DNA from 4 places in the Anaerolentibacter hominis genome. Region 3 is predicted to be linked to each of the others. Evidence: predicted binding sites of a transcription regulator. Region 3 holds the regulator's gene; each other region holds the start of a gene.

Evidence for each region. Region 3 encodes Rex, which represses fermentation and respiration genes when NADH is low (regulators of the CRP and FNR family bind a similar motif). Its sites were predicted from a motif close to ATTGTTAANTANTTAACAAT; they were not measured.
Region 1: a site for Rex is predicted at 2,801-2,820, ahead of rsxC (electron transport complex subunit RsxC). Genes of this name have one in related genera too.
Region 2: a site for Rex is predicted at 1,770-1,789, ahead of ABCW47_RS07000 (acyl-CoA carboxylase subunit beta). Genes of this name have one in related genera too.
Region 4: a site for Rex is predicted at 2,391-2,410, ahead of ABCW47_RS07915 (glycerol dehydrogenase). Genes of this name have one in related genera too.

What each region holds. Positions count from the first base shown of each region.
Region 1 is NZ_JAWDIX010000001.1:1,625,556-1,629,772, forward strand. It holds gene ABCW47_RS07520 (RnfABCDGE type electron transport complex subunit G) at 1-298, opposite strand, end outside; gene ABCW47_RS07525 (RnfABCDGE type electron transport complex subunit D) at 295-1,236, opposite strand; gene rsxC (electron transport complex subunit RsxC) at 1,250-2,572, opposite strand; gene ABCW47_RS07535 (peptidase U32 family protein) at 3,026-4,217, opposite strand, start outside.
Region 2 is NZ_JAWDIX010000001.1:1,513,193-1,517,409, forward strand. It holds gene ABCW47_RS06995 (OadG family protein) at 1-186, opposite strand, end outside; gene ABCW47_RS07000 (acyl-CoA carboxylase subunit beta) at 199-1,635, opposite strand; gene ABCW47_RS07005 (D-alanyl-D-alanine carboxypeptidase family protein) at 2,042-3,244, opposite strand; gene ABCW47_RS07010 (hypothetical protein) at 3,346-3,762, opposite strand; gene ABCW47_RS07015 (hypothetical protein) at 3,802-4,217, opposite strand, start outside.
Region 3 is NZ_JAWDIX010000004.1:136,215-140,431, forward strand. It holds gene arcC (carbamate kinase) at 1-57, shown strand, start outside; gene ABCW47_RS13020 (ABC-F family ATP-binding cassette domain-containing protein) at 95-2,005, opposite strand; gene ABCW47_RS13025 (redox-sensing transcriptional repressor Rex) at 2,249-2,893, shown strand; gene acpS (holo-ACP synthase) at 2,923-3,282, shown strand; gene ABCW47_RS13035 (NAD(P)H-hydrate dehydratase) at 3,327-4,217, shown strand, end outside.
Region 4 is NZ_JAWDIX010000001.1:1,707,215-1,711,431, forward strand. It holds gene ABCW47_RS07905 (ABC transporter permease) at 1-291, shown strand, start outside; gene ABCW47_RS07910 (ABC transporter ATP-binding protein) at 278-1,075, shown strand; gene ABCW47_RS07915 (glycerol dehydrogenase) at 1,268-2,359, opposite strand; gene ABCW47_RS07920 (ABC transporter ATP-binding protein) at 2,561-4,217, shown strand, end outside.

The DNA.
Region 1 (4,217 bases), on a different contig from region 3:
TCACAATGCCCACTGTGTCTCCGGAAGTGTTTTTCGCCTCCATCGCTTCGTCAACCAGCACGCCTTCCAGGTTCAGATCCGCTATGATCTGCTCGCTGCTGCTCACATTATCATTCAGCGCCTGGGATTCTTCAAATACATCGGCCTCAGGGAATACCTGGCGGTAAGCCTCCTGTGTCGCCTTCTCATTCGCCGCTTCGATCGGCTCCTTGGTAATATCAAATATAAAGCCCAGCAGAAGTCCGGATACAAGAGTAATGGCAAACAAAATCAACGCGTCTTTTAGTATCGTTTTCATCTCTTGACCACCTTTCCTTTCATTCCGAACGGAACCGGCATCGTAATCTTTTCAATTAACGGAACCATCAGGTTTCCAAGAAGAATCGCATAGGATACGCCGGCCCCGCCGAATTTCCGAAAAACAGCGGTCATGCAGCCGAGAAATATACCATATACAATTCGCCCTGTCTTGGTAACCGGACAAGTTACGTAATCGGTGGCCATAAAGAAAGCCCCCAGCATCAGACCGCCGCCACACAGCTGAGCCGCCAGATAGTGAAGATCAAAGCCCCTTCCTCCGATCAGCAGGATCAGCACGCTGAACGAAAGCAGATAGCAAAGAGGAATCCGCAGGCTGATCACTCTGCGGGCCAGCATATAGGCCGCGCCGATCAGAATCGCGATTACGGAAGTCTCCCCGATCACACCGGAAACCCTGCCCAGAAACATATTGGATAAATTCACCGCTTCCCCTGCCTTTACCAGCTGGAGGGGCGTAGGGCCGCTCACGCCGTCCAGGGCCGGATATGTAGTCATGCGGGATGCAAAGGAAATCAACAGAAAACATCTGGCAGCCAGGGCCGGATTTACAAAATTCTGCCCCAGGCCTCCAAAGAGCTGTTTTACCACAATGATAGCAAAAATATCGCCCAGCATCACCAGCCAGATCGGCACGGTTGCCGGCATGTTCAGTCCCAAGAGAAGCCCTGTGACAAGAGCGGAGCAGTCGCCGGTGCGCACCGGCTGCTTCATCAGCTTCTGCCATACATATTCAGCCAGCACGGAAGTGGCCACGCTGGTCACCAGGATAATCAGGGCCGGAAGCCCGAAATTGTAGACTCCGAACAGGCTGGCCGGAATCAGTGCAATGGCCACATCCCTCATAATCGTAGCGGTGGTGTCTTTCTGCCTCGTATGAGGTGATACGGATACATTGTATAATTCTAATTCGTTCATAAAAACACCCCCTCTATTTTTTCTTTCGTTTCGCCAGCACGCTTCGTCTTGTCTGGCGGAAAGCCTGGGTCAGATAGCGCTTCGCCGGACACACATAGGTACAGCTGCCGCACTCATAACATTCCATGCCGTTTAAAGCCACAAATCTTTCTTCATTCAGACGGAAAGCCGCCTCTGCCATCTTCTGAGGCACGATACGGCTGGGACAGACCTCCACGCACCGGCCGCACCGGATACAGGGACCGGGCTCATGCTCCGCCACCTCATCCTTCGTCAGTGCCAGCAGCGCCGAAGAAGTCTTGGTTACCGGAACATTCAGATCAAACAGGGCCATGCCCATCATGGTACCGCCCGAAATTACTTTCTCCGGTTTCTCCTTAAACCCGCCTGCCGCTTCCAGAAGTTCGGCATAATTTGTACCGATCCTGGCCTGATAATTGCCCGGATTTGCAATGGCATCCCCGGAAACCGTAACGATTCGCCGCATTAGGGGAGTGGACTCACACACTGCCATGTAAATGGCAACCGTGGTGTCCAGATTCAGCACAATACATCCCACATCCGAAGGGAGCATGGAGGAATTGCTGGTTCTGCCGGTTGCGGCATAGATCAGCATACGCTCTGCACCCTGGGGGTATTTTGTCTTTAAAACCTTCACTTCAATGTTCGGTTCGTCCTTCGTCTGCTCCCGGAGTATTTCAATCGCCTTCGGCTTATTATCCTCAACCATGATACAGCCTTTTGCGTTGGGGAACAGCGCCAGAACCACCTTTAAGCCATTCACCACTTTCTGCGGTGCTTCAAGCATAACCCGGTAATCTGACGTAAGATAAGGCTCACACTCAGCCCCGTTCACCAGAATATAGTCTATCGCATTATCATCCTTCGGTGTGATCTTCACATGGGTGGGAAAACCAGCTCCGCCCATTCCGGCGATTCCTGCATCTTTCACGGCCTGCCGGATCTCTTCTTTGGTCATGCCTTTGTAATCCCTATGTACACCAAACCCCTCAACAGGCGTATATTGATTGTCATTCTCAATGATAATGGCATCTACCATATCTCCTGAGACAATCCTGCGTTTTTCAATTCCCTTAACAGTCCCTGACACCGTACAGCAGATATTCGCGGAAATAAAAGCACTGGCCTCCGCAATCCGCTGGCCCATCAGAACATGATCCCCCGCCGACACAATCGGTCTGGCCGGTGCCCCCAGATGCTGAACCACCGGGTAAACCAAATCCCCTTTCGGCAAATGTTCGATCGTCGGCACATCCATGGCCAGTTCCTTTCCCTCGTAGGGATGGATGCCTCCGATAAATGTTCCCAGTCTCATTTACCTACCCCTTTCTTCGTTTCAGTCTTCCCGCCAAACTTTTCTGCCGTCAGCAGATTTGTGTAAAAAACTAAAACACATTTCATCGTTTGTCACATAATTGTTAGATAAAATGATAAAGGAAAAAACGCAAAAACGCAATGATTGTACTTAAAAAAAGACTGTGAAGTTTTTAACGAACACATGTTCCTGAGCAGGCCGGTTTTTCCTTTAAATAAGGCGCTTTCCCTTGTTAAATTTTGAACATTCTTTTCTTTTCACAGGACGCTTTTCCCTCCGTATATATCGTTAATCAACATCATTTTCCAAACTCTTCCTTTTCGCAATTTTATAAACTTTCTGATAATTATTCTACAATGTCATATGTCTAATTGTAAAAAGAAAAGGCAGCCTGTCAATAAATGACAGGCTGCCCCTAAACTCTTTCCATTCTATTATGCGTATGGAAAACCGCTACTGAGACGGCTCCTCCTTTTTTCTCAGAAGATCAAATCGGTTTAAATCTATGCCCAGATCCACAGCAATCTTCTGCCTGGGATGGGGACAGCTCTCCATCGGATTACCCTCTTCGTCCTCAATCCGGTTAACCCGGACAGAACAGTTCGTGCCGTCCGGCTTCATTACTTCTATTTCGTCGCCCAGAGAAAATTTATTTCTCTGCTCCAGCTCATACAGACCCTTTTCATTTCGATCTCCGATCAAGCCCAGATAAGTATATTCTTTCACATAGGTATTGGCGTCATAGATCTGAGACTCATGAGTCGTCGGTCCGTAGAAAAATCCTGTGGTAAACTGACGGTACGTACATTTTGAAATTTCTTCCCGGTACCATGGCAGATTTTTCTCATAGAGCGCCGGATCATTGAGATAATCATCAATCGCACGCCTGTAGGTTCTGGCTACCGCCGCCACATACAGGGCGGTCTTCATCCGCCCTTCCACCTTAAAGCTGTCGATGCCGGCGGCAATCAGATCCGGGATATGCTCAATCATACACAAATCCCTGGAGTTGAAAATATAGGTTCCCCGCTCATTTTCCTCCACCGGCAGATACTCTCCCGGCCGGCTCTCCTCCACCAGATAATACTTCCAGCGGCAGGGGTGGGTACAGGCGCCCAGATTGGCATCTCTTCCGGTAAAATAATTGCTCAGAAGGCATCTTCCCGAATAAGAAATACACATCGCGCCATGGACAAACGTCTCTATCTCCAGGTCGTCCGGAATATTTTGACGGATCTCCCCTATCTCTTTCAAAGACAGCTCTCTCGCGGACACAACCCGCTTTGCTCCAAGGCTGTGCCAGAAACGGTACGTGGCATAGTTTACATTATTCGCCTGGGTGCTGATATGGCGGTCAATCTCCGGGCAGATCCGGCCCGCGATCTCAAACACGCCCGGATCGGAAATAATAAGGGCGTCCGGACCGATCTCTCTCAGCTCTTCAAAATACTTCTCCACACCGGAAAGATCCCGGTTGTGAGCCGTAATATTAGCCGTCACATATACCTTTTTCCCATGGGCATGGGCAAAGGCAATACCTTCCTTCATATCCTCCGCTGAAAAGTTTTTGGCTTTCGCCCTTAATCCGAACATTTCTCCGCCCAGATATACTGCGTCGGCCCCATACGTTACCGCAACCTTAAGG
Region 2 (4,217 bases), on a different contig from region 3:
TGCCGGTTCCGGCAAAGTAGGTGTCTCAATGACAGGAGCCACTTCCGCCACATTTTTCTTATTCATCATCTTGGGGATGAAACCGAGGCAGTAGATAATCAGGCTGATAAATATTAATACTACGAATACAGTTCCCATACCGAGAAGCGTATTCAGCAGTGCTCTCTCTAAAACTTCAATGCTCATATGCTCACCTCATTAAACTGTGCCATGCTTTTTGGACGGACGGTTCTCTCTCTTCGTAAACAGCATCTCAAAGGTATAGATAAGCTGTGCTCTTACTTCGTCAGCCTCAATAATGCTGTCCACATATCCTCTCTTTGCAGCCGCCTCCGCACTTTCCTGAAGAGCCGCATATTCAGAAGCCCTGGCATCAATCACGTCCGCAGCTTCACCGCTGTACATAATGCCTGCTGCAAGTTTTGCATCCATCATGCCGATCTGGGCATTCGGAAGGGCAAATACCATATCTGCGCCAATATGTTTGGAATTCATGGAAACATAAGCACTGCCATATGCCTTGCCTGCAATTACATTAACCTTGGGCACGGTTGCATTTGCAAACGCATAGGTCAATTTTGCGACCGCAATAGCAATGGATTTTTCTTCTGCTTTTGTTGCTCTGTAGCCATCCACATTCGTCAGGGTAAGAACCGGAATATTGAACGCGTCACAGAACTCTACAAATTTCTCTGCCTTATAGCATCCCTTGGTGCTCAGGCTGCCGTCAAATGTCTCAACAGCTTTATAATTCTCATCCAGAACGGCTTTACGGTTGCCGACTGCGCCCACTGTAACACCGTTTAAACGGATAAATCCGGTAACCATCTCTTTCGCATACTCTGCCTTCACTTCTACAAACAGATTGTTATCGGAGATATCTTTAAATGCTTCTGCTGCATCATCTGCCTCTGCTGCGAATGCAGGAACCTGTCTGTTCAAATCATCCTGGCATTCATCATAGGAATCATCATCCTCATTGTTATTAGGAAGAATACTAACCAGCTGTCTCATCTGGGCAAATACTTCTGCTTCCTCTTCGCATATGAAGTCCACATTGCCGGCTGCAGCCTGGAACGCCGCTCCTGAAGTGTCTTCCTTCGCAATATGGTTCCCCTCGATTGCATTCGGAGAGTTCACAAATACTCTGGCATCTTTTCCCGCCATGAATGTAAAATCACACAGGGAAGAAGAAACGGCAACGCCGCCGCCGCAGGTTCCGAAAACAGCCATAATCTGAGGAATCACACCGGAAGCCATCGTCTGTTTTACATAAATCTGTCCAAACGCATCCAGAGCGTCCGTAGCCTCCTCCAGTCTCAGACCGGCACAGTCTACCAGGCCGATCACCGGTGCGCCGACCTTGCAGGCCAGATCATAAAGACCACAGATTTTCTTTGCATGCATCTCGCCGACAGAACCGCCCAATGCTGTTCCATCCTGGCTGTATACATAAACAAGACTGCCGTCGATCAAGCCATAGCCTGTAATTACGCCGTCCGCAGGAACTGCTTTCTGCTGTAAGTTAAAATCAGTGTTTCTCTTCGTAATAGCTGCACCGATCTCAACAAAACTATTGTCATCAAGTAAAGCTTCAATCCTACCCCTTGCTGACACTTGTGCTGTGTTACTCATTTTCAGCCCTCCAATTTCCTTTTTTTCTGGTCTCATCTTTCGGATGAGCCGTTTATAGCAGACAAAACAAACCAAAACGGCCGATTTGTCATAAAGTAAAACCAAATTTCTGCCGATTTTAATTGTATCTTATATTCGTTAAAAATTCAACAAATATTTTCCAAAGAATCCCGCTCTTATTCTGCCACATTTTCTTCGTCATAATCCATAAATCCAGTCAGTTCTGCCCGTTCACCTGCCTGAATTGAAAATCAGACAAAAAAAGAGGGAACAGATATTCTTTTCTGTTACCCTCTATTATAACGCTAACTTCTGGAATGAAAAGGGCTTCTTTCATAAAGAAAATTTACCCCGGAATAATCATTCCTTATGCTGTGCTCACCACCTATAAAGGTGGGAGTCTTATCTACTTCCATGATAAAAGCCACCGTGCAACAGTCTGTTTCAGACACCATCCATAGTCAATGGCTTTTACCTCCCCGGCAGTATAGATCGGAAATTCCCGGTAGAGCTCTCCGTTTATGTAGTAACAGGCCCTCCCTACCTGGCTGCCGGCTTCTACCGGAGCCTCCAGGGAAAGAGGAATCTGATAACGCACCTCTGCTGTTTCATCTTTTCGAAGCAGAAGAGAAAGTTCCGCGTCGTCACAGGCAAGTTCCACGCCTTCTTCCTGACCATTCAGTACCAGAACCGGTTCAAACTGTTTATCATGTTCGAAAATATCCGTCATAGTGAAGTTTTCCATTCCGTAGTCCATCAGTTTATCCGTATCCGTCCATTTGTAATTTTTGTTGGGCGGCCAACCGCTTCCCAGGACAGTAGAGACAAGCGTCTTTCCGTCCTTTTTTACCGCACCGGCAAAGCAGTAGCCCGCATTTCCGGTAAAACCGGTTTTGATGCCGATTGCCCCGTCATAAAGATACAGAAATTTATCCTTGTTGGTGACAGAAAAAGAACGGCCCTTGGTCAGCTCCGAAAATTGATAGGACGGAGTATTGGTAATCTCCAGAAACATCTCATTCTGAATGGCATAGCTGCCGATTCGCGCCAGGTCCACCGCTGTCGTATAGTGGTCCTCGTCATCCAGCCCATTCGGCGTTACAAAGTGGGTATCGGTACAGCCGAGTTCGGCTGCTTTCTGGTTCATCAGTTCGGCAAATCCCTCCACAGAGCCTCCCACATGCTCTGCAAGCGCCACCGCCACATCATTATGAGATTCCAGCATCAGAGAATACAGCAGATCCTTCAGCCGGTACTGCTCTCCCTCCACGATATTTAACTGAACATCCGGCATGGTGGATGCGTATTTGGATACCGTAACCACATCCTCCAGATCGGCATGCTCCAGGATTACCGTGCAGGTCATAATCTTGGTGGTGCTGGCCATAGCCATAGGCTCATACCCGTCTTTTTCATACAGCACCCGACCGGAATCCCCGTCCATCAGGCAGGCGGCCCTGGCGTAAAGTTTTTCCGGTTCTTTTATTTCAGTTTGTTCCTGCAATTCCCCGGCAGCATACGCCGTGGGATAGGGAATGACAGAAAACAGTATGATAAAAACAAGACAGAATAGTCCCGGAACACGGGACGAGAATTTTATAGTATTCAAAGAAAACACCCACACAAAAACATCTTAATTTATGTTTATTGTATGGGTGTGAGAATATGCCATAGAACCAGTATGAAGCACTATTTTGACAAGTGGGTATTTTACTTCTCTGATACCGGCCAGGTCAGAGAACGGATCAGCAGATAGGTAAAGCAGACCAGCAGAGCTGTCGGCCTGTTGAAAACCTGAAACATGGAAGATGGAAGTATGCCGGTAAGCGGCGTCAGAATATCCGGCACAACAGATACCGCAACCAATATGGCGGAAATCACAAAAAGCCCCCAGTTAACACAGGTTCTCCCTCTTTCCTTCCCTCTGCGGACAGACAGCAGATGGGGCACCGAGAGCAGCACTCCTGCCGATATGACAAGCAGGCTTAAGTATATATGATAAGGATATACCTGAAAAGAACGTGCCTGATAGACTTCGATGGCAGGAATCCAACGAAGCAGAGCTACCAGCCAGGCTAATAAAATAATTCCGTAAAGCGTCCAGAATAGTTTCTTCTTTGTACTCATAACAACACCTCCCCTGACAGCCGATCAGAACACACAGGATTAACTCCCGGACTGCTGCTCCTCCGGATCGGGCCTGGTACTGCATATGGAACGGCAGAACAGGTAAGAGCAGCACACAATAATGATCGGTGCGAAGTTAAAAGTCCCATTCAGAAATTCCGCAGCCGCGGCCGGCAGCAAATCATTCACCAGCCGGGGAACAAACGGAGCAAATACATAGTAGATCAGCACAAGCAGGCTTAGCAGTAACGAAATCCATTGTACCTGTACGCTCCGGTGACGGATACTGAGGGTATCCGCTTCCGTTCCATTGCCGTACAGTTCCATAACCGCTGACAGAATATCCGGAATGGATAAGAAAAGGCCGATGGACACATAGAGAAGATTAATCGGTATGGCATAAAGTCCTTTAAAGGATTTACTCAGCAGCCCGTTAAAATAGCTGATCCACTGGG
Region 3 (4,217 bases):
GACCAGGCGCTGGAAGCCCTTAAGGGCAGAACGGGTACAGTAATTACGGAGGCATAAAAAAGGGGATGCTGCGGCAGGGCAGCATCCCCTTTTTTTATCCTTCCAGTTCTTCCCACTCTGAGAAAAGCGTCTCCAGCGTGGAAGTGATTTCTTCTTTCCGGTTATTTAGTTCGATTAGCCTGGCAGGATTCGTATAATTTTCTTCCAGTGACAGCGCCGCGTCCAGCTTTTCGTTTTCCTCTTCCAGAGCCTGAATTTCCTCTTCAATTTTTTTCAGCCGGTTTTCGATTCTCCGTCTTGCGGCCTGCTCTTCCTTTTTCTGCTGCCAGGTCAGCTTTCCGTCCGGCTCCCTGGCATCTGTCCTGCACGAGGCTTCCTGATTAAGCAGTCTTGCCTCCAGCTCCTCTTTCTTTTCCAGATAGTAGTCATAGTTACCCAGATAATTAATCAGCTGCGTCTGTGTCAGATCCAGGATGCGGGTGGCCGTTTTATTGATAAAATACCTGTCGTGGGATACATAGAGAACCGTACCGGTATAGTGATTCAGCGCATTCTCCAGTATTTCCTTTGACGTGATATCCAGATGGTTGGTCGGCTCATCCAGAATGAGCAGGTTTGCCTCGGAAAGCATCAGCTTGGCCAGAGATACGCGCCCTCTCTCCCCGCCGCTTAAATCTCCGATCCGCTTGAATACATCGTCGCCGGTAAAGAGAAATGAGGCCAGCAGATTGCGGATCTTTGTATTATCAAGCCAGGGATACTCGTCCTGAATTTCATCAAAGACAGTCTTATCCATATTGAGAACGTGATGCTCCTGATCGTAATAACCGATTTTAACCTTGGAACCCAGGCGGATATCCCCTGCATCCGCGGGCAGCAGACCATTTATTATTTTTAATATTGTGGTTTTGCCGGTGCCGTTTTTACCGATGATCGCTACCTTTTCCTCGCGTTTAATGGAGAATGATAAGTCCCAGAACAAGGTCTGACTGCCGAAAGCTTTTGCCAGCCCTTCCACATCCAGAACATCGGTTCCGCTGACGATGGATGGAGTCAGCTCTATGGATATCTGCGCTTCCTCGGTAACGGGCTTATCCAGCACGTCCATTTTGTTCAGCAGCTTTTCGCGGCTTTCCGCCCGCCGGATGGATTTTTCCCGGTTGAAGGAGCGCAGCTTTGCTATCACTTCCTCCTGATGGCGGATTTCCCTCTGCTGATTCAGGTATTGTTTAATCTGAGCGTCCCGAAGCATCGCTTTCTTTTTGGCGTAGTCGGTGTAATTTCCTATATAACAGGAAGCACTGCACCGCTCAATTTCCACAACCTTGCCAACTACCTTATCCAGAAAATACCGGTCATGAGATACAATGACAACCGTACCTTTATAATTCAGAAGATAATTTTCCAGCCAGGCGATGGACACGAGATCCAGATGGTTGGTCGGCTCGTCCAGAAGGATGATATCCGGCCTGGAAAGGAGAAGCTTACCCAGGAAAACCCTGGTTTTCTGACCGCCGGAAAGAGTAGAAACAGATTTGGTAAATTCCTCTTCCTCAAACCCCAGTCCTTTAAGAACCCCGGTTACTTCACTTTTATACGCATAACCGTTCTGCTGTTCAAATTCATGGTTCAATCTGGCGTACCGATCCAGCGCATCCTTAAGTTCCGGCCCGGAGAGGGAGGCCATCTCGTTTTCCAATGTGCGGATACGGTCATTCAATGCAATAACGTCCGCCTTAACGGAAAGAAGTTCCTCATAGATGGACCGTTCTGATGTCAGATCCTGATGCTGGGCCAGATAACCGATGGTGGTATCCTTGGCTAAAATCACTTCCCCTGCATCCGCAGCCAGTTCGCCCATGATGATTTTAAGAAGAGTCGATTTGCCGGCCCCGTTCATTCCGATAACGGCGGCCTTTTCCCGTTCATTTATATGAAAAGATATATTCTCTAAAATTTTGTCTGTTCCAAACGATTTACATATCCCCTGGCATGCAAGTATCATATCGTCACCTGTTATTCTTAATTTACGCGCGGCCGGCCCGGATGCAGGTTTCCTCCGTCCGAAACAGCCGCTGTTCTGTGCATTCGTACTTGATTATACTGGCAAAAATACAGGCTGTCAAATTGACAACAGTATTCCTTTCTTATATAATGAAACATAGTATTCAGGGGCAATAGAGGCTGGCCTGTGATCTGTACGGTGTAAGAAGAGAAGAAAGCCGGAGCGTTTGTACGGGAGGGAAACATGAGCAGTAAATATATTTCTTTGGCAGTGATTCGGAGACTGCCCACCTATTATAGGTATCTGGGCAGATTAATGGAGAATAATGTGGAACGGATTTCCTCCAAGGAACTGAGCGAGGAACTGCAGATGACTGCTTCCCAGATCCGTCAGGATCTGAATAATTTTGGCGGGTTTGGCCAGCAGGGATATGGTTATAATGTAGAAAATTTATATAACGAGATTGGAAAAATCCTGGGCGTGGATCAGCCGCACAATATGATCATTATTGGAGCCGGAAACCTGGGCCAGGCGCTTGCAAATTATACAACTTTTGAGAAAAGGAACTTTAAAATAATCGGTATTTTTGATGTGAATCCTAAATTTATCGGAATGACGATAAGAGGGGTTGAGATCAGAGACGTGGACGAGCTGGAGGAATTTATCAAGAGCAATGAGGTCCATATGGCGGCTCTTACGATTCCGAAGAATCATGCGCCGAAGGTGGCTTCTGACATTGTGAAATGGGGCGTTAAGTCAATCTGGAATTTTGCGCCCGTGGATTTGAAACTGCCGTCAGATGTACTGGTAGAGAATGTCCATCTGCTGGACAGTCTGATGCGTTTGTCCTACAGTCTGAAGGCACTGGAGGAAGAGAAGAGAGTATAAGCCCGGGAATAGCCGGATTTGGAGAAATTATGATTCTGGGACTTGGAACAGATTTGATTGAGAACGGCAGAATTGAAAAGGCTTGTGAAAAAGAACGGTTTCTTGCGAAGTATTACACGGAACAGGAAATGGTTCTTCTTCAATATAGGAGGGCAAGTGCCGCGGGAAACTTTGCCGTGAAGGAAGCGGCGGCGAAGGCTCTGGGGACGGGATTCCGCACATTTTCACCCATTCATGTGGAGGTGCTCAGGGATGAGCTTGGCAAACCCTTCGTCACATTCCGCGGCGAAGCGGCTAAGATTGCTGAAAGGATGGGAGTCCGGAAGATACATGTTTCGATTTCTGATACCGCGCTCTATGCGGTGGCGGTGGTGATACTTGAAGATTAGGGAAATGCAGGCATGCATTTCCCTCTGACATAGAAGCAGGGATTATGGAAATGAACATTTTAGTCGATGAAAAAGAAATGAAAGATATTGATTCCTACTCCATCCATACGGCGGGTATTCCCTCGCTGGAGCTGATGGAGCGGGCGGCGGCAGCAGTTGCCGACTGTGTTGAACAGAGCATTCATGTACAGGACCGGATACTTGCTGTCTGCGGGTCGGGAAACAACGGCGGAGACGGCGTTGCGGCGGCCAGAATTTTAAAGAACCGGGGTTATCAGGCGGATGTACTTTATTGCGGCAGCAGAGAGCATGCCAGCGCGGAGAACAGAGAACAGATCCGAAGGGCAGAACTTTCAGGGGTTGCCATCTATGACAATATTGCTCTGGAAGAATATACTGTAATTGTGGATGCTGTTTTTGGCATCGGGCTCTCAAGACCGCTGGAAGGAAAATACCGGGAGTTGGCAGAGCAGATTAATGGCTCGGGACTGCCGGTTTTTGCTGTGGATATCCCTTCCGGTATTCACGGAGGAAGCGGTTTAACGCTTGGCACAGCGATCAGGGCAACGGAGACCATAACATTTGGTTACGAGAAGACCGGACTGGTTCTATATCCGGGGAGAGAGTACGCTGGAAAAGTGACCGTTGCGGATATTGGATTCTCGCCGGAAGGAGAGAAGCGGGTAAATCCTGCCTGTTTTACTTATGGCAGGGAAGATATCAGCAGACTGCCGGCCCGTCCGGCCTATTCAAACAAAGGGACATTCGGGCGGGTGCTGGTCATTGCCGGAAGCAAAACTATATCCGGCGCCGCCTATTTATCTGCTGCCGGCGCTTACCGGATGGGAGCGGGACTGGTACGGGTGCTGACCAGACCGGAAAACAGAACAATTCTGGGCACGCTGCTGCCGGAAGCTTTGCTGGACACCTATGAA
Region 4 (4,217 bases), on a different contig from region 3:
GACATTAATACCGGTGTGGGTATCATCGTTGTGGGGCTGGCATCGGTCATAATCGGCGAGGTATTCTTCGGACGGCGTTCTCTTGCCGTCAGCTTTATCTCCGCTCTTACCGGTTCCATCATTTACCGTTTTATCATTGCTCTGGCTCTTAAGACCGATTTCTTCCCGGCGTATGGTTTTAAACTCCTCTCCGCCGTGATTGTCGCGATCGCACTCTCTATCCCTGCCATTCAGCAGAAATGGGCGGAGCATAAGATTAAAAAGGAGGGAAAAGACCGTGCTTCAAATTAAATATGCAAAAAAGATATTTGACCGTGGAACACCCAATGAACAGATCGCTCTGGATGACTTAAATCTGACTCTGTCCCCCGGTGAATTTGTTACCATTATCGGTTCCAACGGCGCCGGCAAATCTACCCTTTTTAATGCAATCTGCGGAAACTTCTGGCTGGACGCAGGTCATATCATCCTGGACGGCAGGGATATCACTTACGAAAAAGAATACCTCCGGGCATCGGAAATCGGGCGTCTGTTTCAGGACCCCATGCGGGGAAGCGCTCCCCATATGACAATTGAAGAAAATCTGGCTCTGGTATATTCCAAGGCCAACCGCCGCCCCCTCTCTCCTGCCCTCAGGAAAAAAGACCGTGATGTCTTCTGCGAGCTTCTCTCCCGGCTGGACATGGGTCTGGAGGACCGGATGAAAACCCGGATGGGGCTGCTCTCAGGCGGTCAGCGGCAGGCTGTCACCCTGATCATGAGTACCATGATAACGCCGAAGCTGCTGCTGCTGGATGAGCATACCGCCGCGCTGGACCCTATTACAGCAGAAAAAGTATTAGCCATAACCAAAAGCATCATAACAGAAAAAAATCTGACGGCAATGATGATCACTCATAACATAAACTCTGCCCTGGAGCTTGGAACCAGGACGCTCATGCTGGAAGACGGCAGGATCGTTCTGGATCTGACCGGAGAAGAACGCAAGGCCATGACCGTCACCGGACTGATCGAGCTGTATCGTCAGAAATGCAGCAGAGAATTCGATACCGACCGGGTACTGCTGACAAAATAACAAAAGGGAATACTGCAAACGCAATATCCCCTTAAAATCATAATCTCTTTGTCTCTACTGCCCCGCGAGGGCTCTTTCACTTCCGAAGGAATCTTTCACCCGCAGCCCGGGCTGCGGTTTTCACCGGGCCGAAAAGCATACCCGCTTTTCGGCCCGCTATCACTTTTTTCATTCTTCCTTCTTCATTGCCTTTTAAATATATTCTTTCCCCAGCTGATCTGCTGCCAGAATCGCTGCATAGACATCCTCCGGCGTTACGGCAAACGGCATATTATAAATGGACTCACCCTCCGCACAAGTTGCCTTGGCTACTGCCATGATCTCCTCCGCCTTTACTTCCTCAATTCCCAGTTCTTCCAGCGTGACAGGCAGTCCAACCTCAATACTGAAACTGAGCACTTCTTCGATCTCTTCCATCGGAGCATTTTCCAGCACCAACTGAACCAGGGTGCCAAATGCCACCTTCTCTCCATGGTACATGCCATGGCACTGGGGCAGTACGGTAAAGCCGTTGTGGATCGCATGCGCCCCTGCCAGGCCGCCGCTCTCAAATCCAATTCCGCTTAACAGTGTATTGGCCTCAATAATCTTCTCAACCGCCTTCGTGCAGACCTTTTTCTCAACCGCCAGTTTGGCTTTGAATCCTTCGTCCAGCAGTGTCTCATAGCAGAGTCTGGCAAGTGCCTGCGCTGCCATCGTCGTTGTTCCGAATGCACAGGTAGACGCGTTGCTTGCTTCACATGCCCTGGCTTCAAAGTAGGTTGCCAGCGCATCTCCCATACCTGCCACAAGCAGACGGGCAGGAGCCTTGGCAATCACGTCAGTATCCACCAGTACAACATTCGGATTCTGTTTCAGGAACAAATACCGTTCAAACACACCTTCATCTGTATAGATAACAGACAGTCCGCTGCAGGGAGCGTCGGTAGATGCAATCGTAGGAACAATGACAACCGGAATGTCCTGGAAGTATCCCACTGCCTTCGTGGTATCATGAATCTTGCCGCCGCCGATACCAATGACTACCTCAATATTCCTGTCAGAGCAAATTCCCATGATACGGTTAATTTCCGTCATGCAGCACTCTCCGTTAAATAATTCATACTCGACCGTTGCTTCCGATGCGCCGAAGCTGGAATCAACGGTTTCCTTTACTCTCTTTAATCCGCTCTCACTGGCAAGGCACAGTGCCTTTTTGCCAAGGGGAATCACATAGGATGCGATGTTTCCCAATTCCCCTTTTCCCTGTACATACTTTCCAGGAGCGATTAATATATTTGCCATGATATAATCCTCACTTTCCTAATGATTTAACTTCGTTAATATAATAACATACTTGCCGGTAAGCTGCTATATTTTTTTAATGTTCAGGCCATTCCCGGATCACATACCTTTCCTTCTTACTTATAGTTCCTGCTATTCCCTTTTTCCCGGGCCAATGTTAAAATAATATTAGCTTTTTTCTTCAGGAGGGGGAGATTCATCATGAAACTGTTATGGCGGATGGGAAAGGACGCGATCAAATATAAGGGGTTATATCTGATCGCCATACTTTCCACCTTTGCGCTGACTATTGTCAACCTGATTGTACCGTCCCTGCTTTCATCCATGACCGGGCTGCTGGAACAGGGGGCGACAGAAACCATGCTCCGTGAAATCGGGAAAATCACGGTTATTCTGGTCCTGCTCTATTTATCCAGAATCCTGTTCCGCTATCTGAGTAACTATCTGGCCCACAAGGCCGCCTGGAATCTGGTGGAGGATCTGCGTGTCCGGCTCTATGATCACATTCAGAAGTTCTCTATGTCCTATTTTCATGATAAGCAGACCGGTGATCTGATGAGCCGTGTGGTCAATGATACGGCCACTTTTGAGCTGCTCTACGCACATATCATACCGGAGATGGTCACAAACGCGGTAACGGTAATCGGGGTGATGGCCGTGCTTCTGGTGATTAATCCAAAGCTGGCTCTGCTGACCTGTATTCCGATCCCGTTTATCCTTTTTTCCGGATGGATTTTTACTACAAAGGTTCGTCCCAATTTCCGGAAATCCCAGAAAGCGCTTGCCGGCCTCAATGCCAAGCTCCAGGACAATTTCTCCGGTATTCATGAGATACAGGCCTTCGGTCAGGAGGAATATGAGCAGGAACAGATCACCGGTCAGGCAAGGGTCTTTACAAAGGCTATGCTCCATGCCTTAAATGTAAGCGCGGTGTTCCATCCAACTGTCGAATTTCTCTCGTCCATCGGAACCGTCATTGTTGTAGGGGTAGGCGGTGTCCTGGCCTTTCATGGTTCTCTCTCGGTCTCGGATATTGTTGCTTTCCTGCTCTACCTTTCTCTGTTTTATACTCCTATTTCAGGCCTCGGCAAGCTTCTGGAGGATACCCAGCAGGCATATGCCGGCGCCGAGCGGGTGATGGCTGTCCTGGACACGGACCGTGAAATAAAGGATAAGCCGGATGCAGTTGTGCTGGAACAGGTTGCCGGTGAAATTACGTTTGATGAAGTTTCCTTTGCCTATGAGAAAGAATCTCCGGTTCTGCAAAATATCAGCTTTACTTGTAAGCCAGGCCAAATGATCGCTCTCGTCGGTCCCACCGGTGTGGGCAAGACTACCATGACACAGCTGATCTCCCGGTTCTATGACCCGGTTAAAGGCCGGGTGCTCGTTGACGGCACTGATGTCAGGGAGGTAACCCTGGACAGCCTGCGCAAGAACATCGCTCCGGTGCTCCAGGACACCTTTCTCTTTAACGGTACCATTGCTGAAAATATCGGATATGCCCAGCCGGATGCTTCTATGGAGGAAATTATCGAAGCGGCGAAAGCCGCACGGATTCACGACAATATTTTGGATATGCCCGACCAGTACAATACTCATGTGGGCGAACGGGGTATGCGCCTCTCCGGAGGTCAGAAACAGCGTATTGCCATTGCCAGGGCGATTCTCAGAAAGTCCCCCATTATCATTCTGGACGAGGCCACCGCTTCCGTGGACGTGAAGACGGAAAAGGAAATTCAGGAGGCAATCCTGGCTCTGGCCGGTACCCGTACGATTGTGGCCATTGCCCACCGGCTCTCCACAATTCGAAATGCCGATCAGATTCTGGTGCTGGACAAGGGCAGAATCGTTCAGA